Regions from separate parts of the Bradyrhizobium sp. BEA-2-5 genome, predicted to be linked through region 3. Evidence: predicted binding sites of a transcription regulator. Region 3 holds the regulator's gene; each other region holds the start of a gene.

Region 1 (6,526 bases), 920 kb from region 3:
TGAGATTATCCAGCCAGTGGGGCCCGGTACCGTGCGCAGCTGCGCGGGGCGCGAACAAGGCGTCGAAATCGCCCGAGGCCGGCAATCTTCCGCAAACAAACCGATGCTCGATGCTAATTACGCAATCGGCAAGCCGTGCGGCCTTCAGGCCGCCCGCCCCGCTATCGGTGAATGTGAAGATGAGCCGGCTCATAACGGGTTCATTTTCGGGTCAGGCCAATTCATTGGTTCAGTTGAACGACAGCTTGCGCGCTCCACCTCGATCCAATGAACAGACCTATGGAGCGACCAAGGTGCGGCTCTCGGCATCCCAGCGCCACAGCCGCTCATTGGTCAATTCGGTGCCGCCCCACCAGCGATGGATCGTGTTGTACTGGCTGAAGTCGAGCTCGCGATCCGACACTTCCTGGCCGAAATCGGTGAGCGACAACCGACTGTACAGGAGTCGTTCTCGTCGGGCCTTCAAATCGTCGGCCCCCTCGATCTCGGCGGGGAATCCGGTCAGGACCGGTGATGGACAATCGGCGAGCCGATCCAGGATCAGCTCCGCTTCCTGAAAATCGAACACGCCGCGCTCCCTGTTCAGCTCGCTCGAAAGGACCTGTGGGCTTGTCTTGCCGTCGGCGACTAGATCCAGCATCCGCAGTTCGGACGCGCCGAGGCCGGTGTCTCGCCCGGGCAGCTCCTCGAGCAACGCAATCAGCGCCGCGCGGAGCTGCGGGATGGCCGACAGATCCTGCATGAGAAGGTCGAAACAGGGCTCGGGCGTCGGGGCGCGATAGGCGTTCCAGGCGCGACTGGCCAATTCCAACCGATCATCCGTCACCGCAAGTGCAGGCAATCGCCATTTCGCCGAGCTCTCACTTCGGTACCTGCCGATCTCGACATCGGTCTGGACCAGCTTGAGCTTCGCTACGATGTGGCGGTGCGGGCGGAGCACGAGCAACCAGGCCAGCACCAGCTGGTCATTTGGCTGAGGATCGGCCCATAGCTCGACCCTGTCGCAACGCTCACACAGCTCGACAAGCCCGACGTCCCGACCGTTCGAGCCGGTCCATCTTGAACTGGCGAAGTCGAGCCAGTGCGTGTCGAAATCGACATGCTTTGCAGAACGCGGTTCCAGCAGGGTCGTGAGGTCAGCCGACGAGGGCATTTTCCTCCAAACGAAGCGCGGCCTCAAGCCGACGACGATATCCGCCCTTCCCGCCTGCCTCAGGCGATAGCTCGCGAGATCGCTTGTCGCCAGGATCAGACTCGTCACGACGCTCTCCGGCTACGCACGGTGGCATCAGCACCGCAAGCTGAGGATCAACTGCTTCACGAAAGACACACAAAACGAAACGGGCACCGATGACGTCGGCAACTCAACGTCCTCAGCGCCCGCTCCTCGCGAAAACTCTTCGCGGTAAGGCTTACTCTTCCGCCGGCTCCTCGCCGTCGGCGTCGCGCTCGGGCGTGCCGGCGAGAATCTGCTCGGCGATCAGGCCGGAGTTCTGGCGGATCGAGGTCTCGATCTTGGCGGTGATGTCGGGATTGGCCTTCAGGAATGCTTTCGAGTTCTCACGGCCCTGGCCGAGGCGCTGGCTGTCATAGGAGAACCAGGCGCCCGACTTCTCGACGATGCCGGCCTTGACGCCGAGATCGAGGATCTCGCCCATCTTGGAGACGCCCTCGCCGTACATGATGTCGAACTCGACCTGCTTGAAGGGCGGCGCCAGCTTGTTCTTCACCACCTTGACGCGCGTGGTGTTGCCGACCACCTCGTCGCGCTCCTTGATCGCGCCGATGCGGCGGATGTCGAGGCGGACGGAGGCGTAGAACTTCAGCGCATTGCCGCCGGTCGTCGTTTCCGGCGAGCCGTACATCACACCGATCTTCATGCGGATCTGGTTGATGAAGATCACCATGGTGTTGGACTTGTTGATGGAGGCCGTGAGCTTGCGCAGCGCCTGGCTCATCAGGCGGGCCTGCAGACCCGGCAGCGCATCGCCCATCTCGCCCTCGAGTTCGGCCTTCGGCACCAGCGCCGCAACCGAATCGATCACCAGCACATCGACCGCGCCCGAGCGCACCAGCGTGTCGCAGATCTCCAGCGCCTGCTCGCCGGTGTCGGGCTGCGAGATCAGGAGCTCGTCGATGTTGACCCCGAGCTTACGGGCATAGACCGGATCGAGCGCATGCTCGGCGTCGATGAAGGCGCAGATGCCGCCCTTCTTCTGCGCTTCCGCCACCGTATGCAGCGCCAGCGTGGTTTTGCCCGAGGATTCCGGCCCGTAGATCTCGACGATGCGCCCCTTGGGCAGGCCGCCGATGCCGAGCGCGATGTCGAGCCCGAGCGAGCCGGAGGACACCGCCTCGATGTCCATGGACCGGTCGTTCTTGCCGAGCTTCATCACCGAGCCCTTGCCGAACTGGCGCTCGATCTGGGAGAGCGCGGCGGCCAGAGCTTTACTCTTGTCCATGGAAGATCCTTCGACGATACGCAGCGCAGTGGCGGACATTGGGTCGTGCTCCTTATGGCGAGGATTCGCGTGAGGGACAAACGGGCGAGATCAGATGCGTTGTTGACTGGAACCTCGTACCACGTTTGTTCTAGGTTCGCAATATGTTCTTTCGGGCAGACCCGGTGCTGTCCGTATTTAAGCCCCCGTGTCCGAATTTGAATTCCAGAGTGCCCTAGTTCGGATTAAGCGAACGGAAACCATGGCTTAGCCGATGTTCTCGGTAGGACTACCGAGCGTGGGCCGGCGGTGTTCTCCGTTTGACCCAAAGCTTTGAGGCACATCAAAGCTTATGCCCTCGCTTCTCGGTGTGAGAACGAAGTGCGTATTAAGGGGTTATTGAGGAGTTCAACAAGGTTGATCGTGGAGGCGATCAGTGGTGCGCGGATCATTGATTCATCGGCCGAATGTCTTCATCGATAAGAGAACCATCGATGAGTCCCGCCGGGTCATCGATGCATCAACCCAAGTCCTCGAAACCCATCCGCCGCCGGATACATTCTTGGGCCGGAAAACCCGCGAACCCATTCCGCCTGACGATGAACAGTAGGTCCGCTCTCCGCTGGGCCGCATTTTGTAACTGGCGTATTCTGGTTTCTGGGCGCACTCTGGTTCCAGCCAGGAACCGGCAATGACGCTGGATGAAAAGATAGCTCAGGCACAGCGCCACGTTGATGGTGGCCGGCGCATCGTCGAGCGCCAGCGGGAAATCGTGGCCCGCAGCGGATTGCCAGACTCAATCGACCTTCTCGACCTCTTTGAGCGCACCCAACTGATATTCGAGACGGACTTGGCCGATCTGCTCAAGAGGAAGTAAGGTTGCCTCAGTTGGCGGCCCTGTCCTTCAATCTTCATTTAGACGGGCTCGTCGTCTCCATCATAGATTTGGGAGACGTTCATTGTGAATGTCTTGAACCAACGCACCCGTTGCGCAGCGGGCCAGCCCTTCTCAGGGTCCGGAATCTTTTTCAAAGAGCGCAAGCAACAGAGGATCAAGTTGCAAGTCATCCTCTCCGCCGCTTCCTCCGCCGCCACCGCCAGCCCACCACCGTTTGAATCGTTGCTCACGTCGGCGGGCGTGGCTTCGGTTGGGACGAAGCCGGGTAGAACGCGTCGATCTCGTCCAGCCTCATAAAATCCGGCCTGCTCAGCCGAGCGCTCCATCACACGGCGCGCCGTGTCGGTCAACGTGCTGGCAACGCCAAGGGCAGCAAGCTGACATTCGATGACGCTGTGGATATCTGGATTCGTCATTGGAACGGCGAATTTCAACATCGAATCGCGGCGTATGACGTGAATCCCGGTCGCGTGAATGAGGTGCTGAAGGGCTCTCGACATCGCGGCAGCCGAAAAGCGGCGCTATCTCACAAGTCAGCCTGAACAACGAAGCCCGGCGCGAGCCAGGCTTTTTTCTTTGCCCAAAAGAAACGGCCCCAGCGAGGTGGTACACGCTGAGGCCAAGGCGGTTGGATCATCCATGAGTAGACAGGCTCATCCGATCAACAGAGCGCCGACGCCTACGATGAGCGCTACGAGCGATATTGCCGCCAACGCCATGAAGCTGTACTCGACGCCGTCGTGGTGACTGAGCCTGAACATACAGAGAGCTTGCGCTCCGGCCTTAGTGTCCGCATTAAAGTAGGCATGTCAGCGATGGCGCCCTAATTGCGGTTCCAGGCTTAACTTAAGCGAAGATTTTTGAAACAATTCCCTCGATGCCGCTTTTATTGCTCATGCAACAGGCGACCGAGGTTCATCTAGTCCGCGTGACGACCGATGACGGTGAGGTCCAAATCTGGCTCGCTGCGACTTCGCGCGAAGAAGCTGTTGACCGAGTGCTCGACGCTATCCCGGAGGGATGGGCCGTTAGCCTCATTCAGCGACAGCTCGCCGCCGATCACATCCCAATTCTCAACATGGCGGTCGGAGAAGTGCGCCGGCATCAGGTGTCCTAATTCCCCTCTGCCAGTGTCCTAACTAGGACAGCACCCGCCCGCGCCCTGCTCCAAAAGAAACGGCCCCAGCACCCTTGGAGGGCAATGCTGGGGCCGTTCTATATTTCCATTCTCACGCCGAACCGCCGCTTTTCGGTAATAGACGGCCCCTCTGGGCTCTGAAAATCGATCTTAATGAAACAGCCCTGCCCAGGGTTTGGATCATCAAATCAACGCCGGAGTTAGTCAACCAACTTGGGTGAATCAAAAGTAAATCAGTTGCTACTCTTTCCCGGATGCTTAACGGGTCTTAGTTCCCGCTGCTGGGCGCTTCCTGATTATCGTTAGCCGCGCACTCACGGCCGCCTCGGTGCGGCCTAGCTTCTGCGCGATCTCGCGCTGGGTTAGCTCGGTTTCGCGCATCATCCGTAGCAGGAGCTGTTCTTCTTCTTCGGCCCAAGCTGGCAAAACAGTTCTCCGAATTGTTTCATTTTGGAAATGCCAGCAGGAATTGCAAATTTCGATAGCCGCGTCTGTCCGGTGTTTTCCGGGTTGTCCTAATTCCCCGTGACGAGTGTCCTAACTAGGACAGCACCAGCAGACCGGCGCCGGCCTGTTTCCATCCACAGTGGCCCGCTTTAATTTTTGGCGTGGCCTGGTTTGCCATTAACCCCGACGCAACCAAGGGTTAGCCGATGTTCTCGGTAGGACTACCGAGAAGGCCCCTCAGATGTTCTTGCCCCATAACTTCCTGCGGGTCGCGATCTGTTCTCGCGGAATGTTTACTGGAACAATTGACCCGGCAGTGCCCTTATTTGGGGGCCCCCAGCCAGACAGGTAGCCCCCCGACTGCTGGAGGAAAACCCGCCTCCGGGACGGGTTGGCGGCCCCCTGTCGGGGCCGTTTAAAATTCCGTAGTTCTCCGGCCAAGAACAAAGTTCCGGGCCGTGCGATGCACCTCGCGCCCGAAGTTCCCCTGATAATCAACAAGTTAACCTGACAGGCGCGACGGCGTCCGATAGCGGCTGGCACAATCTGCATACTACCTTCGTACCCCTCCTGAGCCCTGGAAAAACTCCGTAGCCTTCGATGGAAGACTCGGGTTCCGCCAGTGTTCGTAACATTGGCCTGCTCAACCAGCGCGGATGCGCGGCGCTGCGCAGGCAACACGGCTGGCGACCGTTCCGTGGCGACGCTGCCGGCGGACGAATCCTTATCCGAAATCCACAACGACAGTTCGAACGGACGCGGCCTTTCATACGATCTTTTTACGGGTGCCGATCATTATTACAACTAATGGTTTAAATGTCGACGACCGCCCTTCATTCGCGGAACCGTTACAGATGATCCACAGGGGCATCGAGTTCAGCGTCACTCAGCTGATGGCCGGCGTCTGGAAATGGCGCTTCCAGATCGGCGATCGCGTCTTCACGGGCAAGACCGAAGCGAAGCTCGATCTTCTGGCGATCCGCCGCGTGCAGCTGCGGATCGATCGCGAGCTGAACAATCTGGGGCGGGAACGGACCCGCGGCAGCAATGGGGACTGAGGCACAGTCTATCGTGCACGCTCCGGTGCCCTGACGGGCTGGCCTGCGCGCTTCGCTCGAAAACGCTTCAATCCGCGCTGGGCAGCCGCCGCATGGTGAACTCGATGTCGCCGCCGGGCAGTTCGCGCCAGGTCTCGACGGCGCTCATATAGGCCGCCTTCGGGTAGCGCTTGAGAAAGTCACGCGCCCTCACGCGGGCCTGATCGCGTGGCAGGCTGAAGGTCTCGCGCAGATAGCCGTCGTCCGGCTTTCGCCGCTCGGCCATCCGGCTGGCGAGATCGCGCGGACGAGACACCATGCCGCAACTCCGGACCAACTGACGACACCCCAATATAGGGGCGGCGGCAGGAGAATCCGAGTCTGCGGGAGATGGACGGCGTCGCCCCGAATGGGCGTTACTGGCTGCGCGGCGCGGCGCTTCCGGGCTGCGCCGAGCTTCCGGTCTTGGTCTTCGGCTTGGCAGGATGGGCGGCCGCCTTCGGCGGATCGCTGCGCACGACGCCCCAGGGATCGGACGATCCCTTGGAATCGGGAATCTTGCTGA
Region 2 (6,526 bases), 2.5 Mb from region 3:
AATAGAGCGCACCGACGCCTTTGGGGCCGTGCAGCTTGTGAGCGGACAGCGACAGCATGTCGATAGCACTATCACTCAGGTCGATGGCCAGCTTGCCTATGGCCTGCACCGCATCGGTGTGAAACAGGGCGCCCGCCGCGCGCGTCAACCCGGCAAGGAACTCGACCGGGAAAATCGTGCCGGTTTCGTTGTTGGCCCACATGACCGACGCAATCGCCGTGCGTGGTCCAAGGGCCCTTCGAAACGCCTCGATGTCGAGCCGGCCCCGCTTGTCCACGCCTATCACATGCGTCGTGACGCCGTTTGTCGCCAAATGCTCGACCAGGGCAAGAATTGCCGAATGCTCAACGGAGGTCGTGACGATCTCGTCGCGCCCGTCCTGCGTTGCAAGCGCAGACAGGATGGCAGCGTTGTTTGCCTCGGTTCCGCCGGAGGTGAAAACGATCTCGTGATCGTAGGCACTGCCTAACAATCCCTGCAAGCTGCGGCGCGCCTGTTTCACGGCCTTCGCGACCTCGCTGCCAAACGCGTGCGCAGAAGAGGCATTGCCGAATTGCTCGGTCAAGAATGGCAACATGGCTTGGACGACAGCGGGATCCGCGCGCGTGGTGGCATTGTTATCGAGATAAATCTGCATCAGGGCCTCGCTCAAACCCGTGCCCTGGCCGCGGCGGCGAGTGGGATGAGGCCGACGAGTTTGCCGACCCTTTCGATCAGGCGCGCCTGAATGCGTTCGAGCGCCCGGCCGGACAGCTTGCGGAGCACCGAGACGCTAGTCGGCTTGACGATGCTCCTTCCGCGGCCCATCCCGACGAAACGGCCATCGCTGCCATCGCATCGCAGATGGGGCTGGGTCTTCTCGATCACGTCGCGAATGAGTTGCTCCCGATCCTTTTCGGCAAACAGCGGGTACTTCAGTGGCTCGGGGACAAGCACGCTTTGGTTCCTTGTCATCAGCTGAACGATTTTCCGCAGGAACAGATCGAGCCGGCATTCGGATTATCAAAGATAAATCCAGATCCCTCCAGCTTCACCACGAAGTCGATCGTCGTGCCGGCGAGGTGATCACGACTCATGTCGTCGACGAAGACCTTGATGCCGTCGCGCTCGATCACCATCTCGTTGGGGTTCGCCTGCTCAGCCAGGTCCATTGCATATTTGAACCCGGCACATCCACCGGTCTCAACCATAATCCGCAGGCCGCGCGCTGGCTGAGCCGACTTTACGAGCACGCTCTTGACCGCGTTCAACGCACTGTCTGTCAGATTGATCATTACTCACCCTCCACTTAACTGAGCTGCGCTTGCGAATTGGCAATTCGCATGCCAGCGACTCCCGCCTTTGACAATATTGGCCTTTTCCAACCGCACCGTTTGCTTTGCAACCCATGTCGGCTTCCTGACAAGGGTGTGGGGCGACGCGGCGGCTGGTTCCTTATGTATTGCGCTGTTCCAGCATAAGGTGCGTCACGGCAACGAATTTGCATCACGCCTTGTGCCGGCGGCCCCGTCCGGCGATCCCGTTCGACGAGGACGACTAGCATGCAACATACGCCCGAAGAACCAGAATGCTCACCGCGGGTTTTGATGGACCCGGCCTGCGTAGATACTGACTCCATTCGGCTTGTTTTTCATAATGACGATGACACGCCTGTCGGTTTCGTCGTGCGCCTGCTGCGCGAGGTGTTCGGAAAGCAACAGCGGGATGCTGTTGCACTTGCCGAGTTCGTCTGGCAGCAGGGCAAGGCCGTCTGCGGCCCATACCCACCCTCAGTTGCGAAAGCACTGATAGTGGAAGCACAGACGCGCATCCGCGCCGCAGGCTTTCCCTTGCTGATCACGACTGAAGCCGCTGGCAAGGCGGACACGGCCGACCTGTCCGATGTGCAATTCGAATATGCCTGTGATGCGCTGGACTGGCACTTTGCAAATTTCTTGCCGGGAGAACTCGCGACCACGACGCGGCATTTTCCGGCCTACATGCGCGCCGATGTTCAGGTCGCGATCGACAAGCTTTTTGCTGACCCAATCCGCTTCTTCGGCGCGTATGAACGGCATTGGGACGAGGCGCTTTCATTCGCTCGAATGAAACGCCGTGGATCTGATGCGATTTCACTGGTGCCGCCGCAATTTGACGAGATCGATACGGGCGAGCTTGCGCCAGCCAAATGTTTGCGTAACGGCTTGTGGCTTTGCCAAGCGAGCGAGTTCCCATACGCCGTCGTGCTCTCGCATGATCGCGAACTTGGCCGCGAGACTCTGATCCGCATTGAAATAATCGTTCCGGCGCGCGATACCGGCGACAGCTTCGCGCAGTGCTGCTTTGATGAACTGGAAAAGACCATCCGCTCTGCATGCGCGTATCGTGGCAAGATCATCTCGCTCGACGAAGGTGCGGCTTGCGCCGGCCGCATCAGCGGTGTGACGCTACATCGGCTGCCGAAGGTCAAACGTGAGGACGTCATCTTGCCCGAACGGGTGCTCAACTTGCTCGATCGCAGCGTGCTGGGCTTCGTCGATGCCCGCGATGAACTCCGCCGTCTTCGCCAGTCGACGCGCAAGGGTATTCTGCTCTATGGCCCGCCCGGCACTGGCAAAACCCACACGGTCCATTATCTCGCTACTAACCTGCCGGGATACACCACGCTGATCATCACCACCGAACAGCTCGAACTGCTGGGCAGCTATATGACATTGGCACGCCTGCTGCAACCAACAATGGTCCTGATCGACGATGTCGATCGGACCGCCAGCCATAGCAGCATTTTGACAGCATGCGAGGCGCCCTTGCTGAGCAAGCTGCTGAATGAAATAGACGGCTTGAAGGAGGATGCCGATATCCTCTTCGTGCTCACCACCAACCGCCCCGACCAATTCGAGGTCACTCTGGCCGATTGCCACGGCCGCATCGACCAAGCGATCGAAATACCGCTCCCGGACGCAGCCAGCCGCGGCAAGCTGATCAGGCTATACAGCGGAGGCCTGCCGCTTGAGGGGGAGATCATTGCCGAAGCCGTCCGCAGTACCGAAGGGGTCAGTGCCATCTTCATCAAGGAACTGATGCGGCGCGTCACACAATCAAGCGTTGCGCGTGATGGCGGGCATTCTGTGATCACAGCCGATGTCCACGAAGCGCTCGATGATATGTTGTTCGCCAGCGGTCGGCTCAACGCGAAGCTGCTCGGCGGACCCCAGGCGATCGCCGCGGGGGCACGAAGCGGAGCAACTGGCGCAATCGAACCCCCTCGAAAGTCAAGGAGAGCGCGGCATTAAGCCGAGTGCCATTGGCACGTCCGCAAACTCGCAAGAGGAGGACACCGAGCGCTGCCGCCAGGACTGGATAGGGTTCGTAGAGGGCCCTTGGCGAACCAAACCACCAAGCGTTGCAATTAGAAGACGACCAGCGGCACGACCGAACCGAACAAAAGTAGCAGATCCATTTGCGCTGCAGCCCACGCGGTCCGACAATGCTTACATTGTGGAAGCACTGATGCGGCAACGCCGCGTCGCGTTTCTGACGCGCTTGTTCGGCGATCGCAGCCTCCTTGCGCATTTCGCCAGGAATACCCCGATGAACCGCTGCGCTTGCAACGGCAAGACCTTTGCATTGATGGTCTCGCCGGCGAAAACGTGTCCGGCAATCAGCTCAGATTGAGGACGATCTTCATGACTGCAATCGAGAACACCCCGCTCGGCCGCCTGGAGAAGGAGGGGCGCCTGCTCAACGCCGTACTCAAAGGCGGGACCACTAGGCCGGGCCGGTTTGGCTTCCGCGGCGATATCGCACTGAAGTTCCAGGTGCAGGTCGCGGACGAGAAGCGGCCGCCGGATTATTCGATCGAGCAGGTTCTGACGGTCGCCCAGGAAGGGGAAAGCACTATTGCGGTGCTGGCCGGCTATCTGCACTCCCTCGCATATCTTGCTGACGTCGCAAACGTGCTGGACGGCGTGCTCGGCCCGGAGGGGCGCTATTTTATATTCTGCAACAACATTGACTTGTTGGCTAAATACCGCACCAAACTGGGCAATGTCACCTTCCACGTGCTGCCATGCGATGAATCCACAGTCTGGAAGGAGATGATGGACCTGGTCGGGATCAACAAGGATGACATCAAAAAGCTGGACGCGGGCGACAAGCTCGACTACCTGCTCGACGCGGCAAAGGAGCTCGATGCGTCCTATGATGAGATCTCCTACGAAGACGCACTGAAGAGAATGGCGCCTGTGAAGAACCGCAACGAAAACCGGCCCGTCTGAGCGCGCCGCTTCAGCTCTCGCCGGCGCGATCCTCCTCGGCAAGTCGCACGCCGATGATGCAGATGTCGCCGTCCAGAACCGTCAACGCGACCGGCGTGAGCTCTCTGCCCTTACAAGGGCCGTCGACACAGCGGCCAGTGCCAAGCTCGAAGGTTGAGCCATGCTTGCCGCACATTAGCCGGGTTCCGAATGGATCGAGGAATTCGTTGCGCTCCCAGTCCAGATTGACGTCGTTGTGTGGACATTTGTTGAGATAGCCGAGCAACTTTTTGCCCCAACGCACCACAATGATGGACCACGGCCTGTGCTTGCCGTCTTCGCCGACGATCATGAGATGGAAGCCCATGGCCCGGCGGCTTGGAATGTCATTGAAGCCGCAAATCGCATAGACGGTATTGAACTGCACCTCTTGCTTGGTCATCATCATCCACCCTTTCATTGATCACCCTGCGTCAGGCCTGCAACAATCATGGCGGTACGGGATCGCCCGCCTTTCTGAGGAATCCAACTCACGGCGCCGCAACCGACGTCCGCAAGCAATTGGGGACGGACAAAGATCGACGAATCTGCGCGAGCATTCGGTTCTGTAGCGCGCCGCTGACCCATCTCCGCGGTTACTGAAATAGCTTTTCTTCTGGCCTGCCGATTCTTCCAAGTCCGTGCTGGACAAGCTAAATCAGCACTTCGGCATCCAGATACGGCCTTCAATGTTATGCAGACCAGAGGCGCGTGACTGTGATTTCTCTCCTGCAAGAATGTCTTTCAACTCGTGGATGGGTTGGGGAAATCAGGAAGGATCCGTATTGTCACCGACCAACCATGGGCAGCTCGATGGCAAGAATGTATGCGACGGCCCTTTCATGCAATCAAGGCTCTCTATTGAGTATCGACGTTCGTCCGAAAAGGCTTGTCGACCAATGCGTTGTACGTCCAGGGTCGACGGTTCGCGAAGATGTGCACGTTTGCCATAAGGTTCTTCTGCCGCGCACTGCTGATCTCCACGAAGTCGAAAACGACCTTGTGCATGTCAGGATAGTTCGGTGTAGCGACGTCGACGGCGCGACATTCATAAGCTTTCATACGACGCTCCATCGCGCATCGACGACGACCGTAAAACCGGCGGTCTCCTACATGTTGTATTCTTCCGTGCCGGAGAACGTAAGTCCACCTAATTTGGGTCGCTGGGAACGTATCCGAGGGCGCGGCATGAACAGATAGAGGCTCGATCGGACCAGCCAACCCAGGGCAGCATCCAGGCCGTTTGTCGTGTTGCGATTTTCGCAAGGCGCTCCATTGCAATTGTTAAAGGTGGGTCTTGCCGATAGAGCGAAACGACGAGCAAACGCTCCGTCGCTCCGTTATTCGGCAATAGGTAAGCTCCATTCGAGTGGGCTGGCCCAGTCTATGCTAACACTTCCGGCTGCAAAGTTGCGTAGTCCATTCATCTGGTTCACGATGGGCCTAAGAATGGAGAGGCGGACATGTGCGCTCCAGCCGCGTTTGCACAAACGTGGGTCTGACAATTGGTCGGACAAACCCTGACGCAGGCGCCGCAGCCGATGCAGGCGCCGTCGTCGTTCATCACCATCACCTTCTTCTCGACCTCGTCATCGTCGTCGAGTTCAACAAGTTCGCCGTCCTCGTTGATGCCTTTCAGCGTCATGACCTCGCGGCCGCAGACCTTGTAGCAGCGCCCACAGCCGATGCACTTCTGGGCATCGATCGACACCAGATAGTCCGGCTTCCAGTCGCGGCCGTCGCGGGTTGCGTAGGACATGATCGGAATCCCGCCTCAGGCCTTTTCCAGCGCCTTGAGGTCCTGGCTCCGGCGCTCGAGTTCGGCATAGGCATCGTGCGCCTTCTGGGCCACCGCCATGATCGAAGTCCAGTTGACGGGCAATTCTTCCGAAAGATCGTGCAGATCCATTTTGGCCTGCAGCGCTTTGGACGACAACTTCTTCAATTCTGCTATTAGTATCTCGCGATCGCTCATGCGCGGCCCTCAATAGTTCGCAACTTCGGGGAATTTCCTGATCATCTTGATTCCATCCCGGACATACTTGTTGCCTTCACTGGCAAGCTTTGCGAGATTGTCGAATCCGAAGCGATGCACATCCCGAAGCTGCTTGTTCACCGCGATCAATCGTCCCGCGATCAGCACCATGCGACCAAAGCCCTCATGGTGCATTTTCAGCATCGGCTGGATCATCACGTCGGTCGCCTTCTCGATCGAAAGGGCGACGGCGTTGAAGAACAGCTCGAGCCGCCAG
Region 3 (6,526 bases):
GGTCGCGGCCACCGTCGCAATCCTGCTCTGCCTGCTGGCGCTGCTGCTGCGGCGGCGCAGCGTGTTTCCCGTCATCGCGCTGCTTGCCGCGGTGGCCGCGGGTTTTGCGACGGCGACCTGGAAGACGGCGCGCGTGGCTCACACGGTACTGGCGCGGCCGATGTTCTCGGTGGCGCTGACCGGCTTCGTCGAGACGCGCGACATCCGCGAGAAGACCGATCGTTTCGTGCTGCGCGTGGTTTCGATGGAGAGCCCGCGCGACATGACGAAGCTGGATCGGGTCCGGCTCTCGGTGAGGAAGGGCACCGCGCCCGATGTCGGCAGCTTCGTTGAGTTGAAGGCGCGGCTGTTGCCGCCGCTCGGGCCGCAGCGCCCGGGCTCCTATGATTTCGGCCGTGACCTCTATTTCCAGGGCATCGGCGCCTCCGGCTTCGTGATGGGCGCGATCAAGACCAGGGAGCCGCCGGCGGCCGGCGGCTTTGCGCTGCGCTACGCCGCCTTCATGCAGGGCCTGCGCGACGCCATCGACGCGCGGATTCGCACGACGCTCGAAGGCGACAATCGCGCGATTGCGACCGCGCTGCTCACAGGGCGGCGCGACGCGATCACCGCGCCCGTCAATGACGCGATGTTCGTCTCGGGGCTCGGCCATGTGCTGTCGATCTCCGGCTATCACATGGCGGTCGTCGCCGGCGTCGTGTTCTTCGCGGTGCGCGCGCTGCTGGCGCTGATTCCGGGGCTGGCGGCGGCGCATCCGATCAAGAAATGGGCCGCGGCGGCCGCGCTGGTCGCCGCGGCGTTCTATCTGTTGCTGTCGGGCGCGGAGGTCGCGACGCAACGGTCGTTCTTCATGACCGCCGTGGTGCTGCTCGCCGTGATGGTCGATCGCCGCGCCATCACGTTCCGGACGCTGGCGGTGGCCGCGCTGATCGTGCTCGCCGTCGCGCCCGAGGCGCTGGTTCATCCGAGTTTTCAAATGTCGTTTGCGGCAACGCTCGGGCTGGTGGCGCTGGTGCAGATCGGCATGCCGAACCTGCTAGCATCGCCCGATCATTCCGCAACGGCGCGGATCGCGCTATGGGGCGGTCGCGAGATCGCGATGCTGTTCCTGGCCTCGTTGATCGCGGGGCTTGCGACCACGCCCTATGCCGCGTTCCATTTCCATCGCGTGACGCCCTACGGGCTGCTCGCCAACCTCGCGGCGATGCCTGTCGTCTCGGCGGTCGTGATGCCGGCCGGCCTGCTCGGGCTCGTCGCCATGCCGTTCGGCTTCGACGGACTGTTCTGGGCGATCATGGGTCTTGGCATCGACTGGATGATCCTGGTGACGCAATGGGTCGCCGCACTTCCGGGCGCGGTCGGCCGCATGGCGGCGTTCGGCATCGGGCCGCTGATCGCGGCGAGTGCCGGCATCATCCTGCTCGGGCTGCTGCGCACGCCGCTGCGCTGGTCAGGCGCGGTGCTGCTGCTGGTGGCCTCGGTCTGGGCGCTCAGGGTGCCGCAGCCGGACGTGCTGGTGTCGGGCGACGGCCGCAACGTCGCGGTGCGCGGCGGTGACGGACGGCTACATCTGATACACAGCGCCAAGGATGCGTTCCTGGTCAGGGAGTGGCTGGCGGCGGACGCCGACGCGCGCACCGCCACCGATGCGTCGCTCGGCGAGGGCGTCTCCTGCGATGCCGGCGGCTGCGTGACCCAGGGACCCGGCGGCGCCTTCGTCGCGCTGGCGACCCGGCCGGAGGCGCTGGCGGACGACTGCGAGCGCGCAGCCCTGATCGTGACGGCGCGGCCGGCGCCGCAGGGCTGCGCGGCATCGGTGATCGATGCCGAGCGGCTGCGCCGCCACGGCGCGCTGGTGCTGCGACGGATCAGGGACGGCTACGCCGTCGATGCAGTCAAGCCCGGCGGGATCGACCGGCCGTGGTCGCCAGCGGTTCCCGGCGACGGCGAGAGCGAGACGACGCTGCGCGCGCCCGCCGCCGCGCCGCGGCCTGCGGTGGATGCGACGCCGGCCGAGACCGATCTGCAGGGCGATGATTAGCTGTGGTCTGGCGAGGGGGCGCTCGGCAGCTCGAACAGGCCGAGATGATATTCGTCGGAGTCGGGGGCGTCAGGCTTCTTGACGAGAGTAAAGGAAGCCTCGGGAAATTGCTCCCAGACTTTCAGGTCGTCGGCCGTTACCGTCAGCCAACCGAACCGGAACAGGTAGCGGCCCGGTTGCGTGACGCGTCCAGCCTTTTGCCATGTGACCTTATCGACCACCGCGCACGTCCTCCGTGCCCGATGATGCGCCAAGGCGCCGGCCGACGCAAATCTCCTTCTGCGCCCCGGAAGCGGGAGTCCGGGGTCGCCCGAAATTGCTTAGGTCATCCGCCGCCGAACAGCTCATTCCGCGGCGAAGATGCGCTCAACCCAAAAACAGCGTTGCGAATGCGGAGGGCCGCCGCTCCGCAACCTTCGGCTTCTGCTCGACCGGCGGATGCAGTGCCGGCAATTGCAGCACGCTGACGCGCTGTCCCTCGACCAGCTGGGTCACCAGCACATGGCTGCCGTCGGGGAATTCGACCGCGTCATGATGCCGATCGGGCACGTCGGGCTCGACTTCGTTGAACACGCCGACGCGATAGTTCAGCGTCTTGGTCCAGATCCAGCGGCTGTCGTAGCGAACGTTCTCGGCGAAAGCGAGCTCGGTGCCCGGCAGCATGCAGACCGCGACAGTGGGATCGTTCTCCGAAGCAAAGCCGCGGGTCGACGTGCCGCGGAACGTCGTCGTGATCAGCGTCTCTCCGACAATGGCGGGGCGCGATGCCACGGCGTGCAGACTATAGTCACACATCGGATGGCTCCTCATTTCGAGGTAGCGACCCGTGCCTCTCCTTGAGGCATTAGGGCCTCTACCAGAGTGGACGATAGCGAACGAGCGTCTGCTCGTTTCTGGGCGATTGTACGACTGGTCCGAGATCGCTCCGATCACAAACACGCGACGCTGCGCGAGAGGTATCGGAGCGCATCGGGCAGGCCGTACGCTACACTATCATGCAAGGAACGATCCGACGTGTTGCTCGTTCCCGGCCGCCGCAAGTATTTGCAATTCAGTACTTGCGGTAAAGCCCGATCAGCTTGCCCTGAATCTTCACGCGGTTCGGCGGAAGAATGCGAACCTCATAGGCGGCATTGGCGGGCTCGAGCGCGATAGAGGCCCCGCGGCGGCGGAAGCGCTTGAGCGTGGCTTCCTCGTCGTCGATCAGCGCCACCACGATGTCGCCGGTGTCGGCGCTCTCGTTGCGCTGGATCAGCGCCATGTCGCCGTCGAGGATGCCGGCCTCGACCATCGAATCGCCGCGCACTTCGAGCGCGTAGTGCTCGCCCGAGCCGAGCATGTCGGGCGGCACGCTGATGGTGTGGCTGCGGGTCTGCAGCGCCTCGATCGGCGTGCCGGCCGCGATGCGGCCCATCACGGGCACCGCGACGGGACGCTTGCCGTCGTCCTCGGCAATCGGCGGCGTGCTGGCGCGCCGGCCGAGAGTGCCCTCGATGACGCTCGGCGTGAAGCCGCGGCGACTGCCGGCGGCGGCCTGCAGCTCGGGCAGCTTGATCACCTCGATGGCGCGGGCGCGGTTGGGCAGGCGGCGGATGAAGCCGCGCTCCTCGAGCGCAGTGATCAGGCGGTGGATGCCTGACTTCGAGCGCAGGTCGAGCGCATCCTTCATCTCGTCGAAGGACGGCGGCACGCCGCTTTCCTTCAGACGTTCGCTGATGAATCGCAGAAGCTCGTATTGTTTGCGCGTCAACATCTCGACCAAAATCCCCCGGTTGATGTCGTTCAATTCCGAGACTCTTCTGGTGGGGCCTGCAGGCCGGGCCTGACCTCAGGAGCGTGTGCTCAATGCACCTGCTTCCACGCGGCTTCCCGATTGTAGACACCAGTACTCGAAACAAATCATGAACGGACACTATATGTTCGATATGTGTTCCGCAACTGCTTAATTTACGGTGAACGTGTCGGGCAACGCACAATCGGCGGGGCTCGAAAACCCTATTCGGGCAGTGTCAGGATCTCGCATTCGCTGCCTTTGACGGCAGCCGCCGCAAACGGCGGACGCACGAGAAGTGCCCGTGCCGCAGCGAGATTCCCGAGCAGCGACGAGTCCTGCTGCGTCACCGGGGTTGCGATCAGCGTGCCGTCCTCGCGCGCTTCGAGGCGCGCACGCAGATAGTCCTCGCGCTGGTCGTTGGCACCGAGATCGCGGCCCAGCACGGCGCGCTCGCGGCGATGATGAATCACTGAACGGCCCGACAGGGCGCGAATCAAAGGCACCATGAACAGGAAGGCGCACACGTAGGACGACACGGGATTGCCGGGCAGGCCGATCACGCGCATTGCGCCGAGCCGTCCGTGCATCATCGGCTTGCCGGGCCGAATCGCGATCTTCCAGAACGCCATCGAGATGCCTTCGTCCTTGAGCGCCTGCTGGACCAGATCGTGGTCGCCGACCGAGGCACCACCCGTCGTGATCAGGATGTCGGCGCCGGCCTCGCGTGCCCGGCGGATGCCGGCCGTGGTCGCCTCCACCGTGTCGGCGGCAACGCCGAGGTCGACGGTCTCGGCGCCTTCGGCGCGCGCCAGCGCCCGCAGCGCGTAGCCGTTGGAATAGACGATCTGGCCGGGACCGGGCAGCGAGCCCGGCATCACCAGCTCGTCGCCGGTCGCCAGCACCGCGACCTTCGGGCGGCGGCGCACCGCCAGTTCCGGATAGTTCATGGCGGCCGCCAGCGACAGCGCGCGGTCGGACAAGCGGCTGCCGCCGGCGAGCAGCACCTCGCCCTCACGGAAGTCGACCCCGGCCGGGCGGATGTGCCGCCCGACGCTGGCGGCCTCCGAGATCGTGATGTGGTCGCCGTCGACGGCGGTGTCTTCCTGGATGATCACGGCGTCGGCACCGCTCGGGATCACGCCACCGGTGAAGATCCGCACCGCCTCGCCGGCGCCGACCGTCCGCTCGAACGGCCGGCCGGCGGCGACTTCGCCGATCACCTTGAGCCGGGCCTTTAGATCGGCCGCATCGGCGGCGCGCACGGCATAGCCGTCCATCGCCGACATGGCCTGCGGTGGCTGCGTGCGCCGCGCCGCGACGTCGCGCGCAAGCACGCGATGGTAGGCCTCATCGAGCGCGACCATCTCCTCCGGCAGCGGTTCGGCGCCGGCGAGGACGGCGGACAGGGCATCGGCAACCGGCATCAGGGCCACGCTCAGAGCTCCTCAATTCCTAATGTTCAATACCAAGTGCGGTCAAAGCCCTCGCCACGTCATCCGTCGATGTCACGTGGATAGCATGAAGGCCACGCGCCCGTGCACCTTCGATATTGGCGGCCAGGTCGTCGAAAAACAGGATCCGCGACGCCGGCACGCCGATGGCTTTTACCACATGATCATAGGCCTCGGCGTCGGGTTTACGAAAGCCGATGCTCGACGACAGGAAGACGTTGCGGAAATGGCTGAGCAGCTCGGCATGGGTGACCGAGAAATGCGCGACATGGGCCGGATTGGTGTTGGAGAAGGCGTAAAGCGGCATCCGTTTGGCGGCCGCCGCGAGCAGCGGGGCGATGCCCCGCATCTCGCCGGTGAAGATCGCATTCCAGCCTTCGAGGAACTGGGCGTCCGTGATGTTGATGCCGAGCGTCAGGCGCAGATTCTCGAAGAATGCCGCGTCGTCGATCCGGCCGATCTCGTGATGCTTGAAGCTGTCGTCGACGACAAAGCGCGTAGCGAGCTCGGCGGGCGCGCAGCCGGCATGCTGCGCCCAGCGCGCCATCACCTTTTCAAAGTTGATGTCGAGCACGACGCGGCCGATATCGAACAGCAGCACGTCGACGGAGTTGGGAGTGAATTGCGCGGTCATTGCGTGAAACCGTGTACGAGAATTGCGGGCGGGCGGCAATCTCCTCGATTTGTGCGGCAGGTGTGCGACGGGCGTTAAGCGCGCCGTCGTCCCTGCACGCGCGGGTGTCATCACCCGCACGCAAGCGGGCGATCCAGTATTCCAGTGACGGTTGTGATTGAGCCGAGAGGCCGCGGCGAAGTGGAAGGCGTGATTTGCTACCCTTCCAAAAGGAAGAAAGAACTCCAGCTCGCGCCATATCCACCGCCGTCGTCCCGGCCTAGGTGTTTTGTCCCAGGCTTTGATGGTGCATTCTTATCGCACGATTCGAAGGATGCGCTATGGGACAAGTTTTACACGGCTGCGCCACCACGACGGAGGCGGTCCGTCGAGCAATACAAAATAGTCAAGAGAGCCTGAGAGCGCTCGCCAAGCGCTACGGGATCAACCAGAAGACTGTCGCGAAGTGGAAGCAGCGCGACACCGTCGCTGATCTTCCGACTGGCCCAAAGGAAGCCAAGTCGACTACCCTTTCCATCGAGGAGGAGGCAGTCATCGTCGCTTTCCGACGGCATACGCTACTGCCGCTTGACGATTGCCTCTATGCGCTCCAGCCGACCATCCCGCATCTGACGCGATCATCTCTG

What was found. Region 3 encodes LexA, which represses DNA repair genes until DNA is damaged. Its sites were predicted from a motif close to TGTTCNNNNTGTGTTCNG; they were not measured.
Region 1: a site for LexA is predicted at 2,596-2,613, ahead of recA (recombinase RecA). Genes of this name have one in related genera too.
Region 2: a site for LexA is predicted at 1,429-1,446, ahead of RX327_RS32915 (ATP-dependent Clp protease adaptor ClpS). Genes of this name have one in related genera too.

What each region holds. Positions count from the first base shown of each region.
Region 1 is NZ_CP136629.1:5,498,758-5,505,283, forward strand. Features, by position in the region: gene RX327_RS25965 (hypothetical protein) at 1-193, opposite strand, end outside; gene RX327_RS25970 (hypothetical protein) at 278-1,180, opposite strand; gene recA (recombinase RecA) at 1,413-2,501, opposite strand; gene RX327_RS25980 (hypothetical protein) at 3,133-3,318, shown strand; gene RX327_RS25985 (hypothetical protein) at 3,357-3,839, opposite strand; gene RX327_RS25990 (hypothetical protein) at 4,259-4,444, opposite strand; gene RX327_RS25995 (hypothetical protein) at 5,779-5,982, shown strand; gene RX327_RS26000 (hypothetical protein) at 6,050-6,280, opposite strand; gene RX327_RS26005 (hypothetical protein) at 6,378-6,526, opposite strand, start outside.
Region 2 is NZ_CP136629.1:7,057,574-7,064,099, forward strand. Features, by position in the region: gene nifS (cysteine desulfurase NifS) at 1-637, opposite strand, end outside; gene RX327_RS32905 (hypothetical protein) at 649-936, opposite strand; gene RX327_RS32910 (iron-sulfur cluster assembly accessory protein) at 954-1,274, opposite strand; gene RX327_RS32915 (ATP-dependent Clp protease adaptor ClpS) at 1,542-3,272, shown strand; gene RX327_RS32920 (hypothetical protein) at 3,666-4,256, shown strand; gene RX327_RS32925 (Rieske (2Fe-2S) protein) at 4,267-4,683, opposite strand; gene RX327_RS32930 (hypothetical protein) at 5,133-5,336, opposite strand; gene fdxB (ferredoxin III, nif-specific) at 5,707-6,033, opposite strand; gene RX327_RS32940 (CCE_0567 family metalloprotein) at 6,049-6,249, opposite strand; gene RX327_RS32945 (NifX-associated nitrogen fixation protein) at 6,259-6,526, opposite strand, start outside.
Region 3 is NZ_CP136629.1:4,575,045-4,581,570, reverse strand. Features, by position in the region: gene RX327_RS21405 (ComEC/Rec2 family competence protein) at 1-2,041, shown strand, start outside; gene RX327_RS21400 (hypothetical protein) at 2,038-2,262, opposite strand; gene RX327_RS21395 (hypothetical protein) at 2,408-2,836, opposite strand; gene lexA (transcriptional repressor LexA) at 3,093-3,794, opposite strand; gene glp (gephyrin-like molybdotransferase Glp) at 4,037-5,248, opposite strand; gene RX327_RS21380 (HAD family hydrolase) at 5,268-5,900, opposite strand; partial or broken gene RX327_RS21375 (IS481 family transposase) at 6,221-6,526, shown strand, end outside.